2 linked regions of the Kitasatospora sp. NBC_00315 genome follow. The protein of the gene in region 1 interacts with the protein of each later gene in a pairwise test. Links are inferred from orthologs where the notes say so. Each region holds a gene or a part of one and is shown on either strand. Other genes may lie near its edges.

Evidence for each region.
Region 2: the proteins of OG823_RS24010 (region 1) and OG823_RS00245 interact in binary tests that used the Escherichia coli proteins (3 or more experiments, as listed by UniProt). The link is inferred for Kitasatospora sp. NBC_00315 from one-to-one orthologs.

Annotation. Positions count from the first base shown.
Region 1 is NZ_CP108025.1:5,758,070-5,761,638, reverse strand. The notes cover bases 1-2,728. They hold OG823_RS24010 (acyl carrier protein), read left to right. Parts: upstream 1-1,107; coding sequence 1,108-1,350; downstream 1,351-2,728. Other genes in these bases: fabF (beta-ketoacyl-ACP synthase II), read left to right, coding at 1,507-2,728; OG823_RS24015 (beta-ketoacyl-ACP synthase III), read left to right, coding at 1-1,018. In the rest of the region: more of fabF, read left to right, coding at 2,729-2,772; OG823_RS24000 (DUF3145 domain-containing protein), read right to left, coding at 2,930-3,424. UniProt on the Escherichia coli protein: Carrier of the growing fatty acid chain in fatty acid biosynthesis.
Region 2 is NZ_CP108025.1:50,747-60,417, forward strand. Bases 3,949-6,841 are described here. They hold OG823_RS00245 (alpha/beta fold hydrolase), read left to right. Parts: upstream 3,949-4,944; coding sequence 4,945-5,739; downstream 5,740-6,841. Other genes in these bases: OG823_RS00240 (SDR family NAD(P)-dependent oxidoreductase), read left to right, coding at 3,949-4,730; OG823_RS00250 (TetR/AcrR family transcriptional regulator), read left to right, coding at 5,865-6,446. In the rest of the region: OG823_RS00210 (hypothetical protein), read right to left, coding at 1-50; OG823_RS00215 (hypothetical protein), read right to left, coding at 206-667; OG823_RS00220 (hypothetical protein), read left to right, coding at 870-1,220; OG823_RS00225 (hypothetical protein), read left to right, coding at 1,217-1,810; OG823_RS00235 (hypothetical protein), read left to right, coding at 3,066-3,230; more of OG823_RS00240, read left to right, coding at 3,843-3,948; OG823_RS00260 (TetR/AcrR family transcriptional regulator), read right to left, coding at 7,484-8,092; OG823_RS00265 (SDR family NAD(P)-dependent oxidoreductase), read left to right, coding at 8,249-8,962. UniProt on the Escherichia coli protein: The physiological role of BioH is to remove the methyl group introduced by BioC when the pimeloyl moiety is complete. It allows to synthesize pimeloyl-ACP via the fatty acid synthetic pathway through the hydrolysis of the ester bonds of pimeloyl-ACP esters.

The sequences.
Region 1 (3,569 bases):
GATCCGGCCGGTCACCGGCGCGGCGTACTCCCGGATCCACGGCGTGGGCGGCTACCGCCCCGTCCGGGTGATCCCGAACGCCGAGGTCCTGAACTGGATCGACTCCTCGGACGAGTGGATCCGGACCCGCAGCGGAATCGCCGAGCGCCGCTGGGCCGGCCCGGAGGAGACCGTCGCCGAGATGTCGGTGCAGGCGGCCGGCAAGGCGATCGCGCAGTCCGGGATCGCGGCCGAGCAGATCGGCGCCGTGATCGTGGCGACCGTCTCGCACCTGAAGCAGACCCCGGCCATCGCCACCGAGATCGCCCAGCGGCTCGGCTGCGGCACCGCCCCCGCCTTCGACATCTCGGCGGCCTGCGCCGGCTTCGGCTACGGCCTGGGCCTGGCCGACGGCATGATCCGCGGCGGCAGCGCCGAGTACGTGCTGGTGATCGGTGTCGAGCGGCTCAGCGACCTGACCGACACCTCGGACCGCTCGACCGCGTTCATCTTCGGTGACGGCGCCGGCGCGGCCGTCGTCGGCCCGTCCGACACCCCCGGGATCGGCAAGGTCGTCTGGGGCTCGGACGGCTCGCAGAAGGACGTCATCACGCAGACCCAGGCCTGGGACACCGCCTTCGCCAAGGAGGACGCCGTCAACGGCGCCGGCGACGAGGTCAAGTGGCCGGCTCTGCGGATGGAGGGCCAGGCGGTCTTCCGCTGGGCCGTCTGGGAGATGGCCAAGGTCGCCCAGCAGGCGCTGGACGCCGCCGGGATCACCGCCGAACAGCTCGGCGCGTTCATCCCGCACCAGGCCAACATGCGGATCACCGATGCCATGATCAAGGCGCTCAAGCTGCCCGCGTCGGTACCGGTGGCCCGTGACATCGCCGAGACCGGCAACACCTCGGCGGCCTCCATCCCGCTGGCGATGGAACGCATGCTGGAGAGCGGAGAGGCCCGCAGCGGCGACCTCGCCCTGATCATCGGGTTCGGGGCGGGTCTGGTCTACGCGGCGGCAGTCGTTACGCTCCCCTAGGCACAGCCGCAGTACCCGCCGTACCCGTCAACAGAACGTGCGGCCGCCCGCCGGGCAGCCGTCATCACCACCGAAGAGGAGCAGCCACTATGGCTACCAAGGACGAGGTCCTGGAAGGTCTCGCTGAGATCGTCAACGAGATCGCCGGTATCCCGGCCGAGGACGTCGAGCTCGACAAGTCCTTCACGGACGACCTGGACGTCGACTCGCTGTCCATGGTCGAGGTCGTCGTGGCCGCCGAGGAGCGGTTCGAGGTCAAGATCCCGGACGACGAGGTCAAGAACCTGAAGACCGTCGGCGACGCCGTGGACTACATCCTCGCCAACGCCTGACCCAGGTCACCGCACAGCCGGACCGCTCACCCCCTGACCGACCCGGCCGCACGACCTGACGCTAGACCGGCCGGGGCTCCCCGCTCGCGGAGCGCCCCGGCCGGGCCCCACCTCCGGCGCCGCCGAACCCCCTGCCACATGTGAGAGAGAAAACCAGTGACCGCTGAAAACCGCACCGTGGTCGTCACGGGTATCGGCGCCTTCACGCCGCTGGGCGGCGACGCCGCCTCCACCTGGGAGGGCCTGCTCGCCGGCCGCTCCGGGGTGAACGTCCTGACCGAGGAGTGGGCCGCCGACCTCCCCGTCCGGATCGCCGCGCGCACCGCCGTCGAACCGGGCGAGATCCTTCCCCGGCCGCTGGCCCGCAAGCTGGACCGCTCCGCGCAGTTCGCGCTGATCGCCGCCCGCGAGGCCTGGGCCGACGCCGGCTACGAGACGCCGGCCACCGACGTGTCCTCCAAGCTCGCCCCCGAGCGCCTGGGCGCCGTGATCGCCTCCGGCATCGGCGGCGTGACCACCCTGCTCGACCAGTACGACGTGCTGAAGGAGAAGGGCGTCCGCAAGGTCTCCCCGCACACCGTCCCGATGCTGATGCCCAACTCCCCGGCGGCCAACGTCGGCCTGGAGGTCGGCGCTCGCGCGGGCGTGCACACCCCCGTCTCCGCCTGTGCCTCCGGCGCCGAGGCGATCGGCTACGCGATCGAGATGATCCGCAGTGGCCGCGCCGACGTCGTGGTGGCCGGCGGCACCGAGGCGGCGATCCACCCGCTGCCGATCGTGGCCTTCGCCAACATGATGGCGATGTCCAAGAACAACGACGAGCCGCAGCGCGCGTCCCGCCCGTACGACAAGGCCCGGGACGGCTTCGTGCTCGGCGAGGGCGCCGGCGTGGTCGTGCTGGAGTCCGCCGAGCACGCCGCCGCGCGCGGTGCCCGGATCTACGCCGAGGCGGTGGGCCAGGGCCTCTCCTCGGACGCCCACCACATCGCGCAGCCGGAGCCGACCGGCGCGGGCGTGGCCCGTGCGCTGGCCGACCTGTTCGACCGCAACCAGCTGGACAAGGCCGAGATCGTGCACGTCAACGCGCACGCCACCTCAACCCCGCAGGGCGACACCGCCGAGCTGAAGGCGCTGCGCAAGGAGCTCGGTGAGCACCTCGACCACATCGCCATCTCGGCGACCAAGTCGATGACCGGCCACCTGCTGGGCGGCGCCGGCGGCATCGAGACCGTCGCCACCGTGCTGGCCCTGTACAACCGGCTGGCCCCGCCGACCATCAACGTCGAGCACCTGGACGACGACGTGGACGCGGACATCGTGACGGGCGAGCCCCGCAAGCTGCCCGAGGGCCCGATCGCCGCGCTGAACAACTCGTTCGGCTTCGGCGGCCACAACGTGGTGCTGGCCTTCCGCAGCGTCTGACCCGCGGTACGGGAGTGGGGCCGGTGCTTCTCGGGGAAGCACCGGCCCCACTCCCGTACCCGGCGCCGTCCCCGTGCCGGCTTCACTGCCGCACCGGGCCGGAGGTGCGCTCCGCCCCCGGGCGCACGGGGCGTGGCGGGGTGGGGTGGGAGCGGCTTCAGACCACCTGGTGCAGCCAGCGCACCGGGGCGCCCTCGCCGGCGTACCGGAAGGGTTCGAGTTCGTCGTCCCAGGGCTTGCCGAGCAGCCTGGCGATGTCGGCCTCCAGGTCGGTGCCCTCGTTGCGGGCCCGCAGCAGGACGGCGCGCAGCCGGTCCTCGGGGATCAGGATGTCACCGTGGATGCCCGTCACGGCGTGGAAGATGCCGAGGCCGGGCGTGCTGCTGAAGCGCTCGCCCTCGGCCGTCGCGCAGGGCTCGCTGGTCACCTCGTACCGCATCAGCTGCCAGCCCCGCAGGGCGGAGGCGAGCTTCGACGCGGTGCCGGGCTCCCCCTGCCAGGAGAACTCGGCGCGCCAGTGGCCGGGTGCGGCCGGCTGGCGGATCCAGTCGAGGCTCACCCGCACACCGAGCACACCCGCCACCGCCCACTCGACGTGCGGGCACAGCGCGCGGGGCGCTGAGTGGATGTACAGGACTCCACGTGTCGTCACCGGGACCTCCAGGCTGTGGACGAGGGTCGCCTTCCCCAGCTGCCTCGTGCCTGCAGGTGATCCACAGTTACCCAAGATAGCCGACATTAAGCCACTAAATTGAGCAAAACGGACAGGCTCTCACTCAATGTTAGTCGGATCCTCA
Region 2 (9,671 bases), 5.7 Mb from region 1 along the record:
CGGCCGAGCATCTCCTCCTGAAGCTCAAGACAATGGGCATCGGCCGCCATTCGGCCCGGATCGCCTCCAGCGTCGGCAGCAGATGAGGCCGCCAACCCGCGACGACGCTGTATCGCCACCCTGCTGCCCGCACCACCTGTTCAGCAGCGGCAAAGTACGCACGGTCCTTGTCTTTCACCAAGGCACGGGGCCGGACATCGATCAGTCAGCGCCCATCCGGCACGGCGACCAGGTAGTCGGGGATGTGGTGCAGCCATCGGCCCCCGACCGTCGCGAACCTGATCCGGAAGGGCTGCGACAGCACATCTCCGATCCCGCCGGCGAAGTCCAGAACCCGCAGGAAGTTGCGCTCCTCCAGACTCTCGAACCCGTGCAGCCGACCCGTGCTGGCCAGGACCTCCAGCCCGGGACGATGGTGCTGCCGGGGATGCCAGCTGAAGTGCCTCACCGGCTCAGCCCCACGCATAGGGATGCCGCTGATCTCCCGGATCGGGCAGGACACCTCGCACCTGTCGAAGCTCCACGTTGCTGTCCAGCGACCGGCCCAGCCCTCACACATGTCGAGCACGTCGACGTCCGCATCGTCCAGCCGGAACACATCACAGACGTCGCCGACGGCGCACGACGACGACCAAAGACCACAGCCGACCTGACCGTGAAGGCTCATGACTCCATGACAGCCCCTCGGAAACGGCTGGGACGATGCCCCGTGCCCCGGTTCAGCACATCAAGGGAACTATGTCCAGAATCACCGTCCTCGTCCGCCTTGGCCAACTACCCTGTCTTCTTTGGCTGACTGCAAGTGCGCTGGGCCCGAAGGCCCCCCAAACCGATTGTCAGACGAGGTCAGGCCGTGCCACCCTCCCGCTATGGAGCAGAACCAACCCCTCGTTCGCGACGTCTTCCCCGACCTCGTTGCCGAGCTGACCGCTCTCCTGGAAGCGGAAGGAGAACGTTGGCTGGCCATCAGCGTGCGGGATGTCCGCCTGGTCGGAAAATGCGGATGTTCTGACGACTTCTGCCAGAGCATCCGAACAGGGGATCACCCGCAAGGACAGCCCTACGGCCCAGGACATCGGTGCGTGCCGCTCATGCCCGCGGAAGGCATGCTGAACCTGGACGTCCTGGACGGCCGGATCATGGTCATCGAAGTGCTCGATCGGGCACCCATGGACAACCGTATGTCCTGCACGGCCAGCGACGTGAAGACCGACGAATGAGCGAGGACGGCGAGTTGTTCAGCGACCTACTGGCGCGGTGGGAGGAGAGGTGGCAGACGAAGCCACCCGACGCGCACGAGCTCCGTGCAAAGCACGCTGAGCGCTGGGTCCGGTTCCACAGCCTGCCAGGCTCAATGCGCTACCCACAGGACGAGGCCGAGTACAGGGTCATCCTGGAGCGCCACAACACGGTGCTGGACGAACTGTTCACGGGGCAGGACGTCTGCGTGATCACCAACGGGTGGTCCTATCCGGGCGATCCCGCAGTACGGTCAGACGACCAGCTCCGACTCCACCCCGGCAGCGAGCTGTGGACATCCTCTCTCACCAACGAGCCCGATCCGGAGTACCGGCTCTACCGGCACTCTTACATCAGCCGCATCCGATGGCAGCCCACGTGCCTTGACCCGCTGCTTCGCTCGGTCGCAGACGACGTATCAGCGGGCGTGATCATCACCGACGCAAACCTCGATCAGCTCTACCACCCCTACGACGGCGGCGCAGACGTGATCCTCGCGAACAACGCCAGCCGGGACGCCATGCGCGAACACCACAGCGACTGGCTGTCCAAGCACCCACAAGGACTCTGACGCCTTCCTATGTCAACGCGGCGCAGCCCGGTCCTGGACGCAGTAAGCAGCGAAAGTGACTGACTGCGGGGGTTGGCCAACTGTGCTGTCACCTTTGGCCATCTACCGAGTCCAGGCACAACGGCTGTGCCATGACTCTGTAGTTGGCCAAGACCCCGGCACCGCTGTCCCGTTTTCAGCCGACCGGCTCTGCTCCGAATCCATCGTCTGGGGCATCGAGGGCCGGGGGCATGCAGCTGTGTGTGCTGGTCCAGATTCCGACGTTCGCCAATAGCGGCTCAGGGATGTCCGCAGTGCGGAAGGTGAAGGTCGCCCCGGTCGGTTCGGCCTGAAGCGCGATCTGTCCCGGCGGTTGGTGCCGAGTGACTGGCTGCCAGTGGCATCCGATCGCTTCGAGGGCTGACGTGACCTGCCGGCGGGTCAGATGCCCCGGGCAGGAGACGACAGTCTTGGACTCGGAGTGCGGGAGGTCGATGCTGTCCTGCCAGGTCTGGACACTGATCAAGGTGATCAGGCGGCAGTGGCAGACGCAGAGCTCGACGCTGCCGTAGGAGAACAGGTGAGGCCAACGGCGTCGTGTCTTTCCGGGCTTAGGGGCTGCGTTTCCGCTGTTCAGGCATGGGGTCGGCGGTCTCGGGGAGTGGTGACGTGTCGTGTCGTCGCTCTGGTGGAGGTCGGGGATGCCGTCGGTCGTGGGGCTGCTGGAACAGCGTGAGCTGACCGCTCGCCGTCGTGTGGACGCGCTGCGGGAGGAGGTGGACCGTATCCAAGCCGAGCTGGTCGTGGCGGAGCGGGAGTGGAACCAGTGGGTCATCGCCCGTTCACGCGTCGGCGAGGCGCTCTCCCCGGGCGAAGGCGACATCGCCGGCCCGGATGCCGCCGAGGAGCCGTCGGAGCGCGGTGAACCACCCGCGCTGCCCGCGTCTTCGGAGGCGGCGAAGCCGAAGTCGGTGGTCCCCATGTGGCGTGCGGGTCTGGCCCGGTCGGCACTGTCGGCGGACTACCAGCGCATCGTGCAGGCTCTCGCGGACCGGGGACGGCTCGGTCAAGGCCCGCTGACCTGCCAGGAGATGGCCGGCTGCTTCGGCCTGGACCCGGTGCCCGGGAAGATCGAGGCGCTGCGGTCGAAGGCGAAGCGGCTGACAGCGCGCGGGTGGCTGCCAAGCCGGCGCCGCGCTGCACCGCGCCCTCGCTACCAGCCCGGCCCCGCCGACGCTGGTGGTCGACCTCGCGGACGTCACCTTCTGCGACTCCAGTGGACTCAACGCCCTGCTCCAAGCCCGGATCGACGCCCGGCGCCGTCCTCCACCTGGCACGCCCGACCCGCATCGTGGCCAGGATGCGGGAGATCACCGGAGCCGACCACGTCTTCCCCGTCGACCAGGACGACCCCGGCGCCGCGTCGCCCCGCGCGAACTGACCACCCGAACAGCGTCTGGCCGCCGACCCCGCCGATGCCCTGGACGCCGCCGAACGAACACCGCCCCCGGGGCCGCGCTGTCAGGCCGACGGTGGGCGGCCCGCAGCCCACCCGGTCTGGCCAGCCCCCCGCCGCACGCCGTTGCCGACCACCTACCGCGCTGCCAGCGATGGAGCTCTACCACCTGCGGGTGGCCGAGGACGGCGGCTGGGCCGGCCCGGCCGCCGGGCTCCGCGGGCGCCAGATAGCGGCGGCACCGGGGCCCCGCTGCGGGGTCACAGCCAGTGTGTCAGTACGTACAGGCCGGCCGGGGAGACCCCCACGGGAGCGGGCACCCGGGCGGTCCCGGCAACCGGCCGGACCCATCGCGGGCGCCCTCGCCGACTCGGTGACCACCTGCTGCGGCCACGTGCCCCGTGGCGTTCTCCCTCCGTGAGGAGGTCAAGGAGCTGAAGCCCTGGTCATGGATGGGCGCGAGGGTTTGCGATCCCAGGGTGCTGCATAGCGGCCGTGCCGGCTCCAGCCAAACGGATAGATCATCCGTATATGTGTTAGCGTCACCCCCAGCAATCGGATGACCTATCCGTTTTACCTGTCGGGGTGGAGGAACACATGAGGACAGCCGTGGTGACGGCCGGTACGGCCGGCATCGGTCTGGAGACGGCGTTGGGGCTTGCCGTGGCCGGGTTCGCGGTCACGGTGGTCGGTCGGAGCGCAGACCGGGGCGCCCAGGCGGTGGACCTGATCAACGCCATGGGCCCGGCGCACCCTGGTCAGTTCCTGGCCGCCGACCTCTCCTCGCTGGACCAGGTGCGCGCGCTGGCGGAGCGGATCACAGCCAAGCGGGAGGCCTCGGGGGATCCGCTGGCGGTGCTGGTCAACAACGTCGGGGCGATGTTCCCCGACCGGCGCGAGCTGGGCGGTGTCGAGGCCTCGTTCGTCGTCAACCACCTGTCGCCGTACCTGCTGACCGAACTGCTGCTGCCCGCGCTGAGGGCCGGTGCGCCGAGTCGGATCGTGAACGTGACCTCGGGTGCGGTCGGGGTCGCGAAGCGGGTGTTCGACGCCGTCGAGCCGCCCGGCGGCTACTACGGCTTCCACTGGTACGGCCGCGCCAAGCTCGCCAACCTCGCTTACACGCTCGACCTTGCCGCGAGGCTGGACGGCACGGGCGTCTCGGCCTTCGCCGCCGACCCCGGAGGCGCTGCGACCGACATGACCAACGGCACCCTGACCGATCCGAAGATCGTATCTCCCGCCCTGCGACTGCTGTGGCCGCTGGTGCGCCGCAAGTTCGAACGGTCCACGTCCGGCCCGGCGTCCGCGGCAGCCAGGCCATCGATCGTCGCCGCCACGGACGACGCGTTGACCGGCCGGACCGGCGTCGTCATCGGTCCCCGAGCGCGTCCGGTCGCCCCGTTCCGCCCGGCCACCGACCCTCGCGTCGCCGAGGCCGTACGCCGGCTCAGCGAAGCCCACGCTCCCCTCGCCGTCAGGTAGGCAATACGCCCGCTCCGGTGGACCTCGGGCCGGCCCGCCTCAACTCCGCGACGCAGGCCCGGCACCACCGGTAAACAGCGGGCCGCTCCGCCCTACAGCCTTGCTGCTCCACGCCCCGCACGCCGTCACGCAGACGCGCACGGCCCGCCACGGCCGGTCACCGAACGCCGCACATCGTCACCCCTGCACACCTTCGCCAGACGAGGACACGTCCATGAACGCCCCAGTCCCGAACGCCCACGCCCGCACCGTCCACGGCTCCGGCCCCGGCCTCCTCCTCGCCCACGGCGCGGGCGGCGGCATCGAGGCCAACTACGGGCCGATCATGGAGGGGCTCGCCGCGCAGCACACCGTCGTCGGGGTCGACTACCCGGGCTCAGGAAGGAATCCCACCACGTCCACGCCCCTGGAGCTCGACGTGCTGGCGGACCAGCTCGTCGCCGCGGCGGACGCCGAGGCGCTCGACACCTTCGCCGTCTGCGGCTATTCGCTGGGCGGCCAGGTCGCGATCCGTGCCGCGGCCCGCCATCCGGAACGCGTCACCTCCCTCATCCTGACCGCCACGTTCGCCCGTCTGGACACCCGTACCGAGCTGGCCGCCGCACTCTGGCACCAGCTCTACGAGTCCGGACAGCACGTCCTGCTCGCCCAGTACCTGACCCTGCTGACCGTGAGCGCGCCGGTGCTGAACTCCCTCACCCCGGAGCAGGTGCGCGCAGCCGCCGAGCAGGCCGCCTCTGCGCTGCCGCCGGGCACCGGGGACCAGGTCGACCTGGTCCGCCGCGCCGACGTGCGCGCAGACCTCGCGCTGATCGCCGTCCCGACCCTCGTTGTCGTCACCACCGCCGACAACCTGATACCCGCTGCCCTCCAGTACCAGCTGGCTGAGGCCATCCCGGGCGCGCGGACCGCCGAGCTCGCCACCGGGCACCTGCCTTTCCTGGAGCAGCCCAAGGAGTGGCTGGAGATCATCACCGGCTTCCTCGCCCGACAGCAGGGCCAGGGCTGACGGCGCGGGCGGGTGGGCCATGCGGCCCACCCGCCACAGCGCCGACTTCCCCGCCGGGAACGGCTGCGTATGATCGAACGCCGGACATATATGACGGGACACGCGACAGGGATTTTTGGCCACACATGACGACCACACAGCTACGCAAGGACGCTGCCCGCAACTGGGACCGGATCGTCGCCATCGCCCGCGCCCTGGTCGACCAGGGCGTCACGCTGCAGCTCAACGATGTCGCCCGCCGGGCCGGACTCGGGGTCGGCACCGTCTACCGGCACTTCGCCACCCCCGAGGCGCTGCTGGAGACCGTGGCCACCCCCCGCCTGGAAGCCCTGGCCGCCCATGGCGAACAGGCGCTGGCTGACACGGATCCCTGGCGCGCCCTCGAAGGGTTCCTGACGCGGACCCTCGACGCACAGATCACCGACGCCTCCCTGGCCCTGGTCACCGCCGCACCTACCGACGCCCTCCCCCGCACCACGGAGCTCAGGCAGTCACTGGCAACGATCGGCACCGACCTCCTCTACCGGGCCCGCGAGGCCGCAGTGGTCCGCCCCGACCTGTCCGCTGCCGATCTGGTCCCGCTGATGTGCGGCATCGCGCACGCCGTCACCGTCCACGGCGGCACCCCTGCCGACCGGATCAACACAGCACACCGCTACCTCACCACCCTGCTCGGCGGTCTACGAGCCGCCCCGTCGAACACGTGATGCCCAGTGCCCAGTACCTGACCGTGAGCTTCAGCGCCCCGGCACGTGGTGCCGAGGTTGTTCCATGCGATGCCTTCGTGGTGGCGGTCGCCGAGGTCGCCGAAGCCTTCAACGTCATGATCTGACCCGTGGCGGGAGCGGCATTACCAGCGGCCCACATGACATCGCGTCCTGGTGCGCCCTCCGGCGAGCCATCGCCGCCGACGCGCTGGTCGCTGACATCCACAAGGTGGAGGCCGAAGTTGCCGGCCTCACCGAAGTCGGCTGACCGCACTCTGGTGGCTGTACGGGCCACCCGGTACTGCCCGGAGCAACCTGGGCGCGGACGAGCGCCGCTCTGATTAGTCGACGCCCACCGTCGTGTGGGGGCCGCCTGCGGCTCGTTGAAGATCCTTCTGGCGCTGGGGCTATTCGGAGGCCTCGATCGATCGACTGACCGAGGGCACGGGCCTGGGCCGGGGCTCGCTCTACGGCACCTTCGGCGACAAGAGCGCCCTCTTCCGCAAAAGCCTCCAACGGTACGCGCAGACCCACCACCCGCTGTACGAGCAGGCGCTGTCTGGCCCCCACCCGAGCCCGAGCGCCGTTCTGGCCGCCTTCCTCCAGGTCGCCCTGAACCGTATCGCCGATCCGACGGTCCTGGATGGCTGCCTGCTCAGGGTGTCGGCAACGCAGTTTCCGGCGCTTGACGCGGAGGGCCGGGCGATGGTCCGCGCCATGATCGACGGTTTGCGGGCGAGGCTGGAGCAGGCGTTGCTGGCGGCGGGGGCCGGTGCGCAGGAGGCGGCAGAGCTGGCGTTGTGCACGCTGGCGACGAACAAATCTCTGGCGTACTGAGTGGTGGGCGCTGGAAGTCCTTCGGGGGTTGACTTGAAGCCCTCGTCCTGTGGAGTCCAGGTAGCGGACCGGACGTGCCACTGGTGCAGTTGCGCATGACGCCAGCGTGGCCCATCTGCAGCCAGCCGGGAGATCCGGATCTGGACCCGGTCTGTGGCAGCGAGTGTGTCCGTCCACGGGGGCTGGTTGGCCGCTGCGGGTCAGCCCCGCACCGCAGCCAGGCACTCGTCGTATAGGTCCATGATTTCTCCCTTGCCGTCGTTGGCGACCCACGTGATCGATGCGGCATCCAGGCACCCGAACGCCGTCGCAATTACCGCGCGGACCTTCGCGCCCTCGTTGCCGGTAGCTGCGTTCATACGGGTCTCGATGAGCGGCAGCAGGTCCTCCTGGAACCGCAGTCGCTTTTCGAGCCAACCGGCACGCAGAGAGGCGGTGTTGTGCAGGAGACGGAACCGCTCCAGGGCCTGCTCGCGGCTGTTATGCAGGGCCAGTACGGCAGCCACCCCTGCGCGCAGGGCCTCCCAGACGCTGACGTCGGCCGGCAGTTCGCTGATCGTGTCTGTCAGGACCTGCCCGAACCGGTCCTGGTCGCCGCCGAGAAGGTCCTCCTTGGTGCCGAAGTAGCGGAAGAGGGTGCGCTGGGAAACGCCGGCCTCCCGGGCGATCTGGGCGATGGTCGTCTCGTCGTAGCCCTGCTCGATGAACAGGCGCAAGGCTGTCTCGAGGATCTCTCGGGAGGCCATCTGTCGTGTCCGGTCCCACAGCGTGATCGGAGTCCTCGTCGCTGCCTTTGCGTCCTGCTGCATACCACCAGATTACCCGGCGCTGCCAAGACGGCACACCCATCCCATGTGACAGTCGCCGCCAATCTGGCATACGCTGCCATGAGTGGTGTGCGGCGCCGCCCACTGCCCCAGACAGAGCTGCTCACCCCCGCCCAGAAGTACGCAAAGGAGCGCATCATGCCTGCACCCACAGCTCTGATCACCGGTGGAACCAGCGGCATCGGCAAGGCGACCGCCGAACTACTCCACTCCCGCGGCTACCGCGTCATGGTCACCGGCCTCGGCAATGTCGCCAACGCCGGACTTCCCGAAGACGTCACGGCTGTCCGGGCCGACGCACGGTCCCTGCCGGACATCGACCAGGCGATCGACCAGGCGCGCCAGCAACTCGGCTCCCTCGACCTGCTCTTCCTCAACGCGGGCATCTCCCGCCCCGGCCCGATCGAATCAACCGACGAAGACGCCTTCGACGCCCTGTTCGACATCAACGTCAAGGGAAATTTCTTCACCCTGCAAAAGGCACCGCCGCTCCTCAACGAGGGCGCCTCGGTCGTGCTCACCGTGGGCGCCGCCGAAGGGCTCGGGGCCGCAATGACAGCCGCCAAGGGTGCTCTGCTGCCCCTCATGCGGTCCCTCGCACTCGAACTCGCCCCCCGCCGCATCCGCGTCAACGCGGTCAGCCCGGGAATGATCAACACCCCTGCCTACAGCAAGATGGGTGTCTCCCAGGAAATGATCGACTCCTGGGCCCGGGACGTCCCGCTCGGCCGCGTCGGTGCTCCCGCCGACATCGCCGAAGCCGTGGCCTTCCTCGCCTCGGACGCCGCCGGCTACATCACGGGCGACAACCTGACCGTCTCCGGGGGCATTGGTTTTCACTCCAACGCCTGACGAGTAATTTGGCTCTGACCTGGAAGGTTCACCGGGTCCAATGCTCAGCCCGGATCCACCGGGTGATCGCTACCAGGGAAGCCCCTGTACAACGAAGAGATGCCTTGCGACCTGCGATGATGGGAGTTCTCTAGGCTCCACCACGCACAATCAGCAAGGCATCTCGTAAGTGCAATCATCTCACGCTGTCCCGGCCGTCTCCGTCGTGTTCGACGAGCCGAATCTGATCGCGGACGCCGGACTGCTCCCGCTGGTCCGCCTGGCCGAGCGCGCCGGCCTGCCCGCCCTGGTCGGCGACAGGCTACGCATCGAAGGCACCGACAACGGTGCCGGCGCCAATCCGGGCGCGAAGGTGATGACGCTGGTCGCGGCGATGTGCGCCGGGGCCGACTCGATCGACGACACCGACCGGCTCCGGCACGGCGCGGTAGGCCGACTGTTCGGCGGGGTACGAGCACCGTCCACCCTGGGCACCTTCCTGCGCTCGTTCACCCACGGGCACAACCGCCAACTCCATTCGGTGCACCGGGACTTCCTCGCCCGCCTGGCCCGGACCACCCCCCTGCAGCCCGACGTCGACCGGGTGGCGTTCGTGGACATCGACCCCACCCACCGACGCGTCTACGGCCGCGCCAAGCAGGGCGCCGAGGTCGGACGGTTCAAGGGCGTACGCACCCTGCACCCGATCCTCGCCACCCTCTCCACCCCG